DNA from 3 places in the Aliidiomarina sp. genome. Region 1 is predicted to be linked to each of the others. Evidence: predicted binding sites of a transcription regulator. Region 1 holds the regulator's gene; each other region holds the start of a gene.
The links. Region 1 encodes FNR, which switches genes on or off when oxygen is low (the NO sensors DNR and NnrR bind a similar motif). Its sites were predicted from a motif close to TTGATCTAGATCAA; they were not measured.

Region 1 (4,231 bases):
GTTGGCGGGCGCCGATGGTTCAGTAACCTTTGCCTCTGGCTCAGATCTTGCTCAATCAGGCAGTGACGTTGTAATTCTTACCGGTGAGTTAGCAGGTTTGCGGCGTTTATATGAAACCGCTTTGTTAACGCGCAAAGTAATTCGCCAGAATTTCACCTGGGCACTTGGTTATAATTTAGTGATTCTGCCCATGGCCGTTACTGGCCATGTGGGGCCTCTATGGGCTATGTTAGGTATGTCGATGAGTTCATTGATTGTAATGGCCAATTCGCTGCGCTTAATGCGCGATGTTGATTAATTTGAGGCCGCTATGGAAATTCTACATTTGATGGTTCCAATCGCAATAATTCTTGTGGTTATTGCGATCGTAATATTCTTCTGGGCTGTTCGCACCGGTCAATTCGACGATCTAGAGCGGCAAGGCTACAGCGTGCTACTAGACGAAGATAACGAGCAACCGAAAAGTGCCGCTAAAAAACAGCAAAAACAAGATACAACCAACACCAACGAAGCCAATTCCAAGCAAGGTGAGAAGCACACTGAATGAATATTGATATCGCCGCAGCATTGCTAATGGGCTTAGCGGGTAGTGGGCACTGTTTAGCGATGTGCGGTGGCCTAGCTGCAGCAATGGGCTACCAACAATCTCCCCTGCGCTTATTTTGGTATAACCTTGGCCGTATCACTAGCTATGCAATTGCCGGCGCTATTGTGGCCGCAGCGCTTGGCACTATTGGCAGTGTAAGTATCAATGGCTTTGTGTATCTGCGCATCGCGGCCGGCGTGATGATGATTCTACTGGCCTTGTATCTTATCCAATGGAATGCCGCATTGTTATGGCTAGAAAAGTTGGGAGCTGTACTTTGGCGACGAATTCAACCGCTTACTCGGAAACTCCCGCAGCAAAAAACTTCGGGCTACGTATTCGTAGGCGGTATGTTGTGGGGGTGGCTTCCTTGTGGCCTCGTATACAGTGCCCTTACCTGGGCAGCTCTCAGTGGCAATCCTGCTAGCGGCGCCGGGTTTATGCTATTATTTGGTATTGGTACCTTTCCCGCTATGTTCTTAACGGGAATATTTAGCCAAAAAATTACCCGAATATTGCAATCAAAAGGCTTTCGCTGGATTGCAGGTATACTCCTTATGGGTTACGGTATAGCTACTTTATTAATTGCTGCGAAACAGTTGCAATTTTAAGCGCAATCATTGGTGCAACTATGGCTCCGATGAGTAGGCTACAGAGGAATGCGTTGGCGATGGAGCAGAAGTTGAACAACCACATTAACTGTCAAAATTGTAGTATTAGCCAGCTATGTTTACCTTTTACGCTTGATGAAGGATCGCTATCTAAGCTTGATTCCATGATCGAGCGCAAGCGCCCGTATCAACGAGGCGACACTCTATTTCGTGCCGGCGAAAAGCTGCAAGCGCTATATGCAGTTCGTTCCGGCAGCATCAAGGTATACACCTTAAATGGGCAAGGCGAGATGCAAATTACCGCCTTCCATTTACCCGGAGATTTAGTGGGCTTTGAGGCCATTGGCTCAGGTGAGCACCGAGGTTATGCAGAAGCCATGGAAACTTCCATGGTATGCGAAATCCCCTACGGCAACTTAGAAATGTTAAGTGGCCAAGTTCCAGCGTTACGGCGCCAACTCATGCGCTTAATGAGCGATGAAATTAACGCTGACAAGCGCATGCTCACACTACTCAATACACGCACAGCTGAACAACGGTTAGCAACCTTCTTAATCGAGTTATCCAGCCGTTTTCGCGCGCGCGGGCTGTCGTCGAAAGAATTTCGCCTCACCATGACACGAGCCGAAATTGGTAACTATTTGGGCTTAACGGTGGAAACGGTTAGCCGCTTACTCGGTAAGTTTCAAAAGGCCGATTACATTGGCGTTAATGGCCGCTTGGTAACCTTATTGAACCCAGATAACCTATGCGCAGCTGCTGGATTACCGGCTCTGCCCTGCGACAATTAACCCAGCCTGCTTCGGCACGCTTTTTTATGCGTTTTAACAGGCTTCGGCTACACTGAAAGAACACTAAATAGGAGCCTTAATTTATGTTCCAACATTTACTCGTTGTTCTCGATCCAAACCAAGAAGAGCAAAAAGCGCTATCGCGCGCACTTCACCTTGCACGTTTACAGCCGGCACGCTTAACCCTATTTTTATCTATTTATGATTTTGCCTATGAAATGACCACAATGCTCTCGGGCGAAGAGCGTGAACAGATGCGGCAAAGCCTGGTAGCAGACCGTGAACAATGGATTCAAGGATGCCTAGAGAAGTTTGATGTAAGCCAACATCGCATCGAAATCTGTGTACAGTGGCATCATCGTCCGTTTGAAGCCATTATTCGCAAAGCTATTGAAAGTGATTGCGATTTGATTGTTAAAGGTACCCGCAAACACGATACCCTGCATAGTGTTATTTTTACTCCTACGGATTGGCATCTGTTACGGAAAGCGCCATGCCCTGTATTGTTGGTAAAAGATCGTGATTGGCCACAACATGGTTCAGTGTTAGCTGCGGTAAATGCCGGTAGCGATAGCGAAGTGCACCAAACGCTGAACGAGCGCATTACCAAAGCGGCTGGCTATATCAGTAAAAAACTCAACTCACATTTACATTTAGTAAACTGTTACCCGGGTGCTCCTGCGGCTATAGCCGTTGAGATACCTGAGTTTGATACGCATCAGTATCAAGTGAGTGTTCGTGAGCATCACGAACTTGCGTTAGCCGAAGTGGCTCGTAAAGTAGACGTTGAATTTACCGGTTTGCACCTTCGTGAAGGTATGCCAGATAACGAGATTCCCAAAGTAGCGAAAGAACTAGATGCTGAGCTTGTTGTACTAGGCACTATTGGCCGCACAGGAATTACCGCCGCTTTGCTTGGTAATACCGCGGAGCACGTTATTGAGCAGCTAGATTGCGATCTTTTGGCCATTAAGCCTGAAGGGTTTCGCTCTCCTTTAGCCAAGGAATAGTAAAGATCAAATGAAGGATTAACCCAATAGAGCGCTACTTTCCACGTTGTTAGCAAGCACACATCTCGATATACTAGCCGCCGAAAAATTTAGGCGGCTTTTCTTTTTGCTAATTTTGCGTGAAAACACTCGCTAAAGTAGTAGGTAAAGCACTCAGTAATTATATAGGTAGATAACTACGTAGGTAGGTAACTATGCAAAATATGCAAAATACCTCTCAGAGAGCGAGTATCGTTAATACGCCCGATGCCAATGAACAGGCAATGGCAACGAACGATAGCAACGCCAGTAAGCGCGCGAAATACAGCTTGAACAAACTGGAAAAGCGAATTCGGCGGGCGGCAGGCCAAGCGATAGAAGATTTTGCAATGATCGCAGATGGCGACCGAATTATGGTGTGCTTATCGGGCGGTAAAGACAGTTATACCCTACTCACTACCCTGCAGTACTTCCAGAAAGTAGCCCCGATAAAGTTTGAATTAATTGCCGTTAATCTTGATCAGAAACAACCAGGCTTTCCTGAACACATTTTGCCAGAGTATCTAGCCACGCAAGATGTAGCCTTCAGAATTATTGAAGAAGATACTTATTCTATTGTTAAAGGTAAAATTCCTGCCGGTAAAACCACCTGTAGTTTATGCTCGCGTTTACGCCGCGGTATTTTATATAAAACAGCCCAGCAGTTGGGCGCTACTAAAATTGCACTTGGCCACCACCGCGACGATATTCTAGAAACGTTGTTTTTAAATATGTTCTATGGTGGTGCACTGAAATCCATGCCGCCAAAACTAGTAAGTGACAACGGCCAACATGTGGTAATTCGCCCGCTTGCTTATGTGCGAGAAAAGGACATTAGCAAATATGCCGCGGCTCAGAACTACCCGATCATTCCTTGTAATTTATGCGGCTCACAAGAAAATCTGCAGCGTAAAGTGATCAAAGATTTATTAAAAACTTGGGATCGCCAGTATCCTGGGCGAATCGAAAGCATGTTTAAGGCGCTCACGAATGTAGTACCGAGCCATTTAGCAGATTATAAGTTATTTGATTTCAAAAATTTGGCCCCTACGGGCGTTGCCAATCCAAATGGTGATACCGCATTTGATCAGGCCACATTCACTGATGCAAGACAGTATTTAGGTGAGAATGAGCTAGATGATGAGCGCTCCGAGCCACCTGCAGAGTTACAGATACTGAAGCTCTAAGGGGTTCTGAACAGCAAGCGCAAGTTAC
Region 2 (4,231 bases), on a different contig from region 1:
GGTAAAAAGGGGGGCGTGTATGGCGTTACTAACCGTTTAGTGCAGCAATTCGGGCCGAACCGCATTATGAATACATTGCTCGACGAGCAAAGCATTTTGGGTATGGCGATTGGTGCTGCGCACAATGGCTTTTTGCCCATTCCGGAGATTCAATTTCTTGCTTACGTGCACAATGCAGAAGACCAAATTCGTGGCGAAGCCGCCACATTACAATTTTTTAGTAATGCCCAGTTCAACAATGGCATGGTAATCCGCATTGCCGGCCTTGCTTATCAGCGTGGCTTTGGTGGCCACTTCCATAATGATAATAGTTTTGCAGTGTTTCGGGATTTACCGGGCGTAGTGTTGGTATGCCCATCTAATGGCGCAAGTGCTGCACGTTTGTTGCGCGAGGCAGTACGCCTGGCCGATGAACAAAAACGTGTGGTAATATTTTTAGAGCCTATCGCGTTATATAACCAGAAAGATCTGCATACTCCGGGTGATGGTTTGTGGAGTTTCCAATACCCCGAACCACATGAACGGATAGGGTTTGCTGAGGTAAGTGTTGTTGAGTTAGATGCCCATGAGTTGAGCGTTAACCAGCAGGTTACCGGGAAAACCCGCGCCGCTGATGATAATCATAGCGCCGATGCAAATGGCAATACGCTGCAAACGGATGTGTGTATTGTGAGCTACGGTAATGGTTATTATTTGAGTTGCCAAGCGCAAAAGGAGCTGGCTAAAACGGGCTTACAAACGCGAGTGATTGATTTGAACTGGCTGCATCCATTGCCAATGGAAAGCTTATTACTAGCGATTGATGATTGCGCCAATGTACTTTTGGTAGATGAGTGTAGGGAAACTGGCTCGGTATCGGAAGAGCTGTATACCCGCTTACATGAACTGGGGTACCAAGGCAGGGTTAGCCGTGTATGCGCCAATGATTCCTTTATTCCGTTGGCGAAGGCGGCGTACCATGTGCTACCAAGCAAAGACACCGTAGTGCGCGCCGCTCGCGCTTTGCTATGGGATAAAGCACAGGAGCCTAAAGCATATGAACCTAAAACATAAGAGCCTACGCTAGAGGCAGGATACAATCCACCGGGCAAACCGGAATACACTGGGGTTCATCATAGAACCCCTCACACTCGGTGCATGAATCCGCGTTAATTTGGTAATATACCTTGCCCATGGTAATGGCGTCATTGGGGCATTCGGGCACACACATATCGCAATTAATACACTCATCAGTAATATATAACGACATTTAACTCACCTCGTTAATGGCAATTTCAGCGGTTGGCTCTATGTCTGCAGCAGTGATGTACAGCTGGCGCAATAGCATTGCGTGCGGCAGTGGCATATTGGCATCGGCTAGTGGCATCCATACCGTATAACCGGAGCCTGGTGCTACCAACATTGGCGTACCATGCGCATCTTCAAGCTGTTCTAACACAGCATGGTGATTACCGGCGGTGTTCATGAATATCAAGGAATCGCCAATAGCAAAGCGATTCTTCACCGTTACTTCTGCAAACAGAACGTTGTTGCGCTGTTCACTATTACCGGTAAATTCACCTACAAACTGTTGCTCACCTTCGCTATGGCTAGTGGTGTAGTTTTGTAGTTCAGATTGCGCAATATGGCGGCGTAAAAAGCCTTCAGTAAAACCACGGTTAGCCATGCCATCAAGTTCGCTAAGTAAATCGGCATTAAATGGTTTGCCTGCTACGGCGTCATCTATCGCTTGGCGATATACCTGTGCGGTTCTGGCCACGTAGTAAGGCGATTTAGTGCGCCCTTCAATTTTTAACGAATGCACGCCCATCGCGGTAAGGGCAGCAACATGCTGCACTGCGCGCAAATCTTTAGAATTCATAATATAAGTGCCATGCATGTCTTCAAACATGGGCATGTATTCGCCTGGGCGCTGGGGCTCCTCTAGTACTACAGCATCTTGTAGTACTTTCGGCAGCGGGTTAATTTGGCCTACTGCATCTTCTATTGCTGGCGTTACCTTGTATTGCCAGCGGCATGAATTAGTGCAGGCACCTTGATTCGGATCGCGCTTATTAAAGTACCCAGAGAGCAAACAACGGCCTGAATAGGCCATGCACAGGGCGCCATGCACAAATATTTCAATTTCCATGCTGGGCACTTGCGCACGAATTTCCGCAATTTCTTGAAGCCCGAGTTCGCGGGATAGAATTACTCGTTCAATCCCTTGCTGCTGCCAGAACTTAACGGCTGCCCAGTTTACCGTATTGGCTTGCACCGAGAGGTGCAGCGGCATGTGTGGAAAATGTTCGCGGAGCAAATACACCACACCGGGATCAGACACAATCAAGGCATCTGGCCCGAGCGCGATTACCGGCTCGATGTTTGCTACAAAGTTTTGTAGCTTGGCGTTGTGTGGCGCAATGTTGCACACCACATACAGTTTTTTGCCAAGCGCATGCGCTTCTGTAATCCCGATTTTCAGGGTATCAAGATCGAATTCATTGTTGCGCACCCGCAAGCTGAAACGGGGTTGGCCAGCGTATACCGCATCGGCGCCATAAGCGAAAGCGAGCCGCATAGCCTTCAGGCTGCCAGCTGGCGAGAGCAATTCTGGAATATGTTTCATGAATAACCTAAGTAAAACGAGGCAAATTTGCGATGGCAGCATTATAAATGGCGGGTGATTTAGCGAATTGATCTGGCGCAATGTGTGTTTGAATTTCCCGTTAGCTACCTCATTAGGGGTACAGAGCCACCCCTTAACAAAAATAATGCTGGCAAAGTGAGCAGAGCGATTCTATCGCTCTGCTTTTTTCGTTATGATGAGCATCCTATTCAGTTCTCACCGCCCTTACTTTGAACTTGAGTAAATTAGAACTTACTAATATAATGAGTGGCATTACATGAACACCATTTCAATTGAGCAGATGCAAGTGAATGCAGGCGCAGCAGAACAGCTTCTTAAATCCTTGGCGAATAGCCATCGTTTAATGGTGCTTTGCTATTTGGTGAATGGTGAAATGTCGGTTGGTGAGCTCGAGAAGAAAGTTGCGTTATCGCAATCATCGCTATCGCAACATTTAGCGAAGTTGCGGGAGCAGAAAATTGTTGGCTTTCGTAAAGAAGGCACCACAGTGTTGTACAGGATTGAAGACGAAAAAGCGCTGCGAATTTTAGAATCGTTGCACGGAATCTACTGCGAGTAGATTTTTTTACAGCTAATATATTAGCATTACCTAATTTATTCTTTATTGATATTTGTTCGCTAAACTCGAGAAAGCTGAATTAGGTGGAAATGTGGCTATGCCAATGGGTACGTTAAGCAATTGCTGTATCAACAGTATGAAGATGCAGCCAAAAGGAGATAAGCATGAATATTGATCGTTTTGTTTTCGCGTTTGCAGGTATTGTTGTACTAGTATCTGTAGTACTTGCTTGGCAAGTAAGCCAAGGTTGGTTGATTTTAACTGCGTTTGTAGGCTTAAACATGCTGCAGGCAGCTTTCACAGGCTTTTGCCCGTTGGCAAAGATCTTGAAAGCAGCGGGTTTTAAGCCAGGCCAAGCATTTAAGTAAGGAGTAAGTAATGGGTGCAGCAACGAAAAACGATCGGCAGTTGGCTGAGCAGGGAAAGCTCATTAGCTGGTTTTTAAACAGTGCGTTTCCGCCGATTTTAATTGGCTTTGCGCTGCTGCTCGGTGTTGTTGCACTTATTCTAACGCCTCGTGAAGAAGACCCGCAAATCGTAGTACCAATGGCCGATGTAATGGTAACCGCCCCCGGGTTATCTGCGCGGCAAGTAGCTACGCAAGTTACTGAACCACTCGAACGCTTAGTTTCGCAGATTGATGGCGTAGAGTACGTTTACTCGCAATCTAATCGTGATCATGCCACCGTAACTGTGCGGTTTTATGTGGGTGAGGATCGCGAAACTTCGTTAGTAAAGCTCTACAACAAGCTCTATTCCAGCCAAGATCAAATCCCTGCAGTGGTAAATACTTGGGCTGTAAAGCCGATTGAAATTGACGATGTCGCGATTGTGGTGGCGGCGTTGTATAGCACGGATGCAGAGCAAGCGGATGCGTTTGCTTTGCGCCGTGTAGCCGAGCAAGCTACGCAAAAACTGAAATCGATTAAAAACACCAGTCGTGTTGAGGTTACCGGCGGCCAAGCACGTACCATTCAAATAGAACTTGATAGTGTAGGGCTCGCTGCGCATAGCACAACATTGAGCGATATTGCTCGAGCGGT
Region 3 (4,231 bases), on a different contig from region 1:
GGTTACTGCTCCTGGTAAAGCGCATGATTTCGTAAGCCGTTGCTTTTTCCCTAAATTGCGGGTGAATGAAGATCCAGTAACAGGCTCAGCGCATTGTGAATTAGCGCCATTTTGGGCGCAAAAGCTTGGTAAAGAAGAATTACTAGGTGCGCAGTTATCTAAGCGTGGTGGCGTAGTGCATTGTAAAATGGTGCGCGAAGCGCCGGTGGCAGAACTAAGCCCAGAACTAAGCCCAGAACTAAGCCCAGAACTAAGCCCAGAACTCAGTTCGGAAACTGTGAACGAGCGCGTTCAGAGTAAAGATCGGGTGATTCTTAGCGGTAACGCTGCGGATTACATGCAAGGTATGATTAGTATTGATTAAGCCACTCTTCAGAGTGGTAGCGCTAACTTTCTTTAATTTTCTCCAGCAATAGTTCGCATAAGGGTAGCAAAATGAAGGTGTTGAAATGGTTCGGCTTCGGCTTAGTGTTGCTGTTGCTGCTGATATTCGCTTATGTATTTTTTAGCTACAAAATTAATGTGAATGAACACCTCCGATTAAATGATGAGGTACGTGCGAATGCGCCAGGTGCGTTTATTGAGCTAACGGATGGTTATACGCACTACCAGTTAACCGGCCCTGATACAGCGCCTACTGTGGTGTTAGTGCATGGCTTCAGCATTCCGATGGAAATTTGGGGTACAACTCATCGCAGATTGCAAAATGCAGGTTACCGCGTATTGCGTTACGATTTATTTGGCCGAGGGTATTCAGATCGCCCGCGCACCCAATACACCGGTGAAGTATTTGAACGGCAATTATTAGAATTACTCGATGGTTTAAACATTGAAGGACCGGTAGTGTTAGCTGGGCTTTCAATGGGTGGGCCTATTGTGATGCGATTTGCCGCCAATCATTCACATCGCGTGCTTGGTACGGTTCTTATTGCACCGCTGCACCAACCGTTGCAGCCGCCACCCATGCCGGAGCGAATTGGCCATATCATGCTTGGCGCATTTTATGTGCCCAGCATCCAACAAAGTTTTGCGGCGCCTTATTTAACCGCGGAAGATGCCCAAGCACTGCAAACAGCCTATTCTGCGCAGAAGGAAATTCGTGGCTTTACTCAAGCACTCACCTCATCGTTTTATGCGTTTAGTGCGCAAGACCACCGTGAATACTATCGGCAAACACGGGAGTATGGAGTGCCTACAATGTTGGTGTGGGGCACCCATGATAATGTGGTGCCTTACAGCCATGCAGAGGGTGTACAGAATGATGCATTAGTGGTGCACATGGTTACCGCAGAGGGAGCAGGACATACGCCACATTTGGAGCAACCAGAGCTAGTAAATGGCTACATTTTGGCCTTTATTCAAGATTTAACCTTGGAGTAGTGCGAAGCGCAGTGCCTATGGCCAACAAAAAGGCAGACACGTAGATGTCTGCCTTTTTCGTGTTAGTACACTATATCCAAGAAGCGCTTGCCTGGGTTAAATTTTCCAGCGCACACCGAGCATTGCAACTAGCGGATCGATATCCACATTCACGCTCTGTACGCTAGCCCCGTTCACTTTTACCTTGCCTGTGGTATCGATAGCCATTTTGCTCACCATAAAGTGTAAGCCAAGCTTTTCGTTTATTTGGTAGTTGAAGCCCGCTTGCATTGCTAAGCCCCAGGATTCACTTAAACTAAGGCTCACGTTATCGCTACTCGTAGTAACATCTAAAGCGATTAAGGCGCCTTCTAAATCACCACTGATTTTTTCATCAAAGAATGTAGTGTAATTCAGGCCGATACCAACAAATGGCTGAAAAGTAGCATGTTGAGTAAAGTGGTATTGAGCCAGTAATGTTGGCGGTAAATGCTTCGTTTTACCAATATTTAAACCATTAATTGGCGAGCCTTTCACTTTCAGATCATGGCTAAATGGCGTAGCGGCTATTAACTGTAATCCGAAATTTTCGTTAAACCGGTAATCAAAGGTTAGGCCGAGCTGGGTATTATTGCTCACACTTACGCCCGTTGAGCCCGCAGGTAAGCCTGCTACTGTTTCGATAACGTTTAGGTTACTGCTACTTTCATCTGGCATTACGCTGATGGCACCAACGTTTACCGAAAAATCAGCTAGCGCTGGCGCGGCAAGAAAAGAAGACAGGGTAATCGCAAGAACAGATAATTTGGTTTTCATAGTTACTCTCCAGTGTTGGGAACTGGGGCTATTATGAAATGAATTGGCGCGCACATATTGTGCCAGATCAAAGATAACCATGCACAAAATGTGGAATAGCAGCAAAGTTTGCGCTAGCGCAAACTTTGCTGGTTAATGCTCGAGGCGTTACTGCGTTTACGGATACTTAGTGTGCTGCAAAACGATATTAGCTGCCGATCACCTTGCTATCGCGATGGCGGATCACCACCGTACTCGAACGCGGGCGAGCGCTCCCACCATCGGGCCAATGGCTAGTGGCTGCATTTGGTGTGGAGCCTTCTCCAGGATGTTGAACGTTAACGAACATGGTTTTGCGATCGGGCGTAGTAACCACACCGGTAATTTCACAATCAACGGGCCCAGTTAGAAAGCGTTTTACTACTCGGGTATCGGGGTTGGCTACGAGCATTGCATTATTACCGTAGGTTTCTCCGCCCTGAATTGCACCACTCATATCGGTTTGAATCCACAGTAATCCGGCTGCATCAAACCATAAACCATCTGGACAGGCATGGTGGTTGCTGGCATCCAGTTCGATAGCGGTATCGCGGGTATATGTGCCGGGAGCACCGCCGAGCAAGAAAATATCCCATTGGAAACCATTGCTAAGCTCGCGCCAACGAATAATGTGGCCAGCGTAGTTTTCTGCTCGTGGGTTCGCCGCATCCACTTGAGCACTGGTGCGGCGCGTATTGTTAGTAAGGGTAAAATACACCTCATGGGTAAGCGGATGTACCGCCCCCCATTCGGGACGATCCATTTTCGTAGCGCCCATAATATCGGCTGCTAAACGTGTGTTGAGAAGTACATCACCTTGATCGCTGAAGTATTCTCCAGCCGCCACAACACGCGCTGTAAACTCTGGTGCGTTGATATCAAGTGGTAACCATTCACCACTACCATCATCGTTAAAACGCGCTACATAAAGTGTACCATGCTCCAGTAAATGTGAGCCGGCGGTGGCGCGGTAATATGGCTGTGCAGATACAAACTTATAAATGTATTCAAAGCGCGCATCATCACCTGAGTAGGCAACCAAGGGTTTGCCTTCTTCAGCTGGCGCAAAAACGATGCCTTCGTGCGCAAAACGCCCCAATGCCGTGTGCTTTTTTGGCATGCTTTCTGGGTTGAACGGATCGATTTCGACAATCCAACCAAAGGTGTTGGCTTCGTTGCGGTAATCATCGAGCGCAGATTCACCCTGTGGGGTAATATCAAAACGTGCATACTCGTCGGCACTTGGCGTTGCGGTTTCCCAGTAGTAGCGGCCATTTTCTTTGCTAACACCATAACGCGATTGCTCACGGGTATGCGTTTCTTTGTTCACAAAACAGCGTGCCCAGTTCTCTTCGCAGGTTAGGTATGTACCCCATGGGGTAAAACCATGCGCACAGTTATTTAGGGTGCCTCGGGTATGGGTTCCGTTTGGGCTGTATTTGGTTTGCATTTTACGATGTCCCGCAGCAGGGCCTACTAACTGCATTGGGGTGCTGCCAGTAATACGGCGATTAAGCGCACTTTGCTGGAGTAATTGCCACTCTCCATTAATTTCCTTGATGTGCGCTACTGAAATACCATGCGCGGCAATTTCTTTGTGCACTTCCGCTAGTTGCCGCGGCGCTGCTTGTGGCGCATTGGCATGTAAAAATGCTGGATCCACATATTCATGGTTCATTACTAACAAGCCTTCGCTTGAGTTAGTACCAGTGGTGTGGGTATCAATTGGGAAAAAATGCATACCATCATGATGTGAACCAATTTGTTGTTCTTGGTCGCTACCGGTGTTACTTCCATCACCTGCGTAACTTGGCGCATTTGCGGTGAGTGGGGTACCCCATGGTAAAAATGCACTGGCCAAGTATTCTTCCGGCACAATAACGCTATCGCCAAAGGCGACAGGAACCGGTTTAAACGCCATTGCAGGTTGCTGGCGCAATGTGCCTGTAGCACTGGTACATCCGGCCACGAAAGCTGTTGCCGCTATAGCTGCACCGCCTTGAAGAAACCGGCGGCGGCTGATGTTCACATTGATCAC

Region 2: the regulator FNR is predicted to act here: its motif matches at 2,676-2,689, upstream of yegQ (tRNA 5-hydroxyuridine modification protein YegQ).
Region 3: the regulator FNR is predicted to act here: its motif matches at 2,233-2,246, upstream of ACNA7P_RS04200 (OmpW/AlkL family protein).

Annotation. Positions count from the first base shown of each region.
Region 1 covers NZ_JBLRWZ010000047.1:2,755-6,985, reverse strand. The annotation lists gene ACNA7P_RS10405 (heavy metal translocating P-type ATPase) at 1-298, shown strand, start outside; gene ccoS (cbb3-type cytochrome oxidase assembly protein CcoS) at 311-547, shown strand; gene ACNA7P_RS10395 (sulfite exporter TauE/SafE family protein) at 544-1,197, shown strand; gene fnr (fumarate/nitrate reduction transcriptional regulator Fnr) at 1,257-1,988, shown strand; gene uspE (universal stress protein UspE) at 2,072-2,998, shown strand; gene ttcA (tRNA 2-thiocytidine(32) synthetase TtcA) at 3,262-4,203, shown strand; gene ACNA7P_RS10375 (glucosaminidase domain-containing protein) at 4,228-4,231, opposite strand, start outside.
Region 2 covers NZ_JBLRWZ010000005.1:74,875-79,105, forward strand. The annotation lists gene ACNA7P_RS02620 (dehydrogenase E1 component subunit alpha/beta) at 1-1,053, shown strand, start outside; gene ACNA7P_RS02625 (YfhL family 4Fe-4S dicluster ferredoxin) at 1,058-1,249, opposite strand; gene yegQ (tRNA 5-hydroxyuridine modification protein YegQ) at 1,250-2,608, opposite strand; gene ACNA7P_RS02635 (ArsR/SmtB family transcription factor) at 2,886-3,188, shown strand; gene ACNA7P_RS02640 (DUF2892 domain-containing protein) at 3,353-3,556, shown strand; gene ACNA7P_RS02645 (efflux RND transporter permease subunit) at 3,567-4,231, shown strand, end outside.
Region 3 covers NZ_JBLRWZ010000010.1:43,445-47,675, forward strand. The annotation lists gene ACNA7P_RS04190 (PhzF family phenazine biosynthesis protein) at 1-364, shown strand, start outside; gene ACNA7P_RS04195 (alpha/beta fold hydrolase) at 436-1,380, shown strand; gene ACNA7P_RS04200 (OmpW/AlkL family protein) at 1,477-2,175, opposite strand; gene ACNA7P_RS04205 (PhoX family protein) at 2,363-4,231, opposite strand, start outside.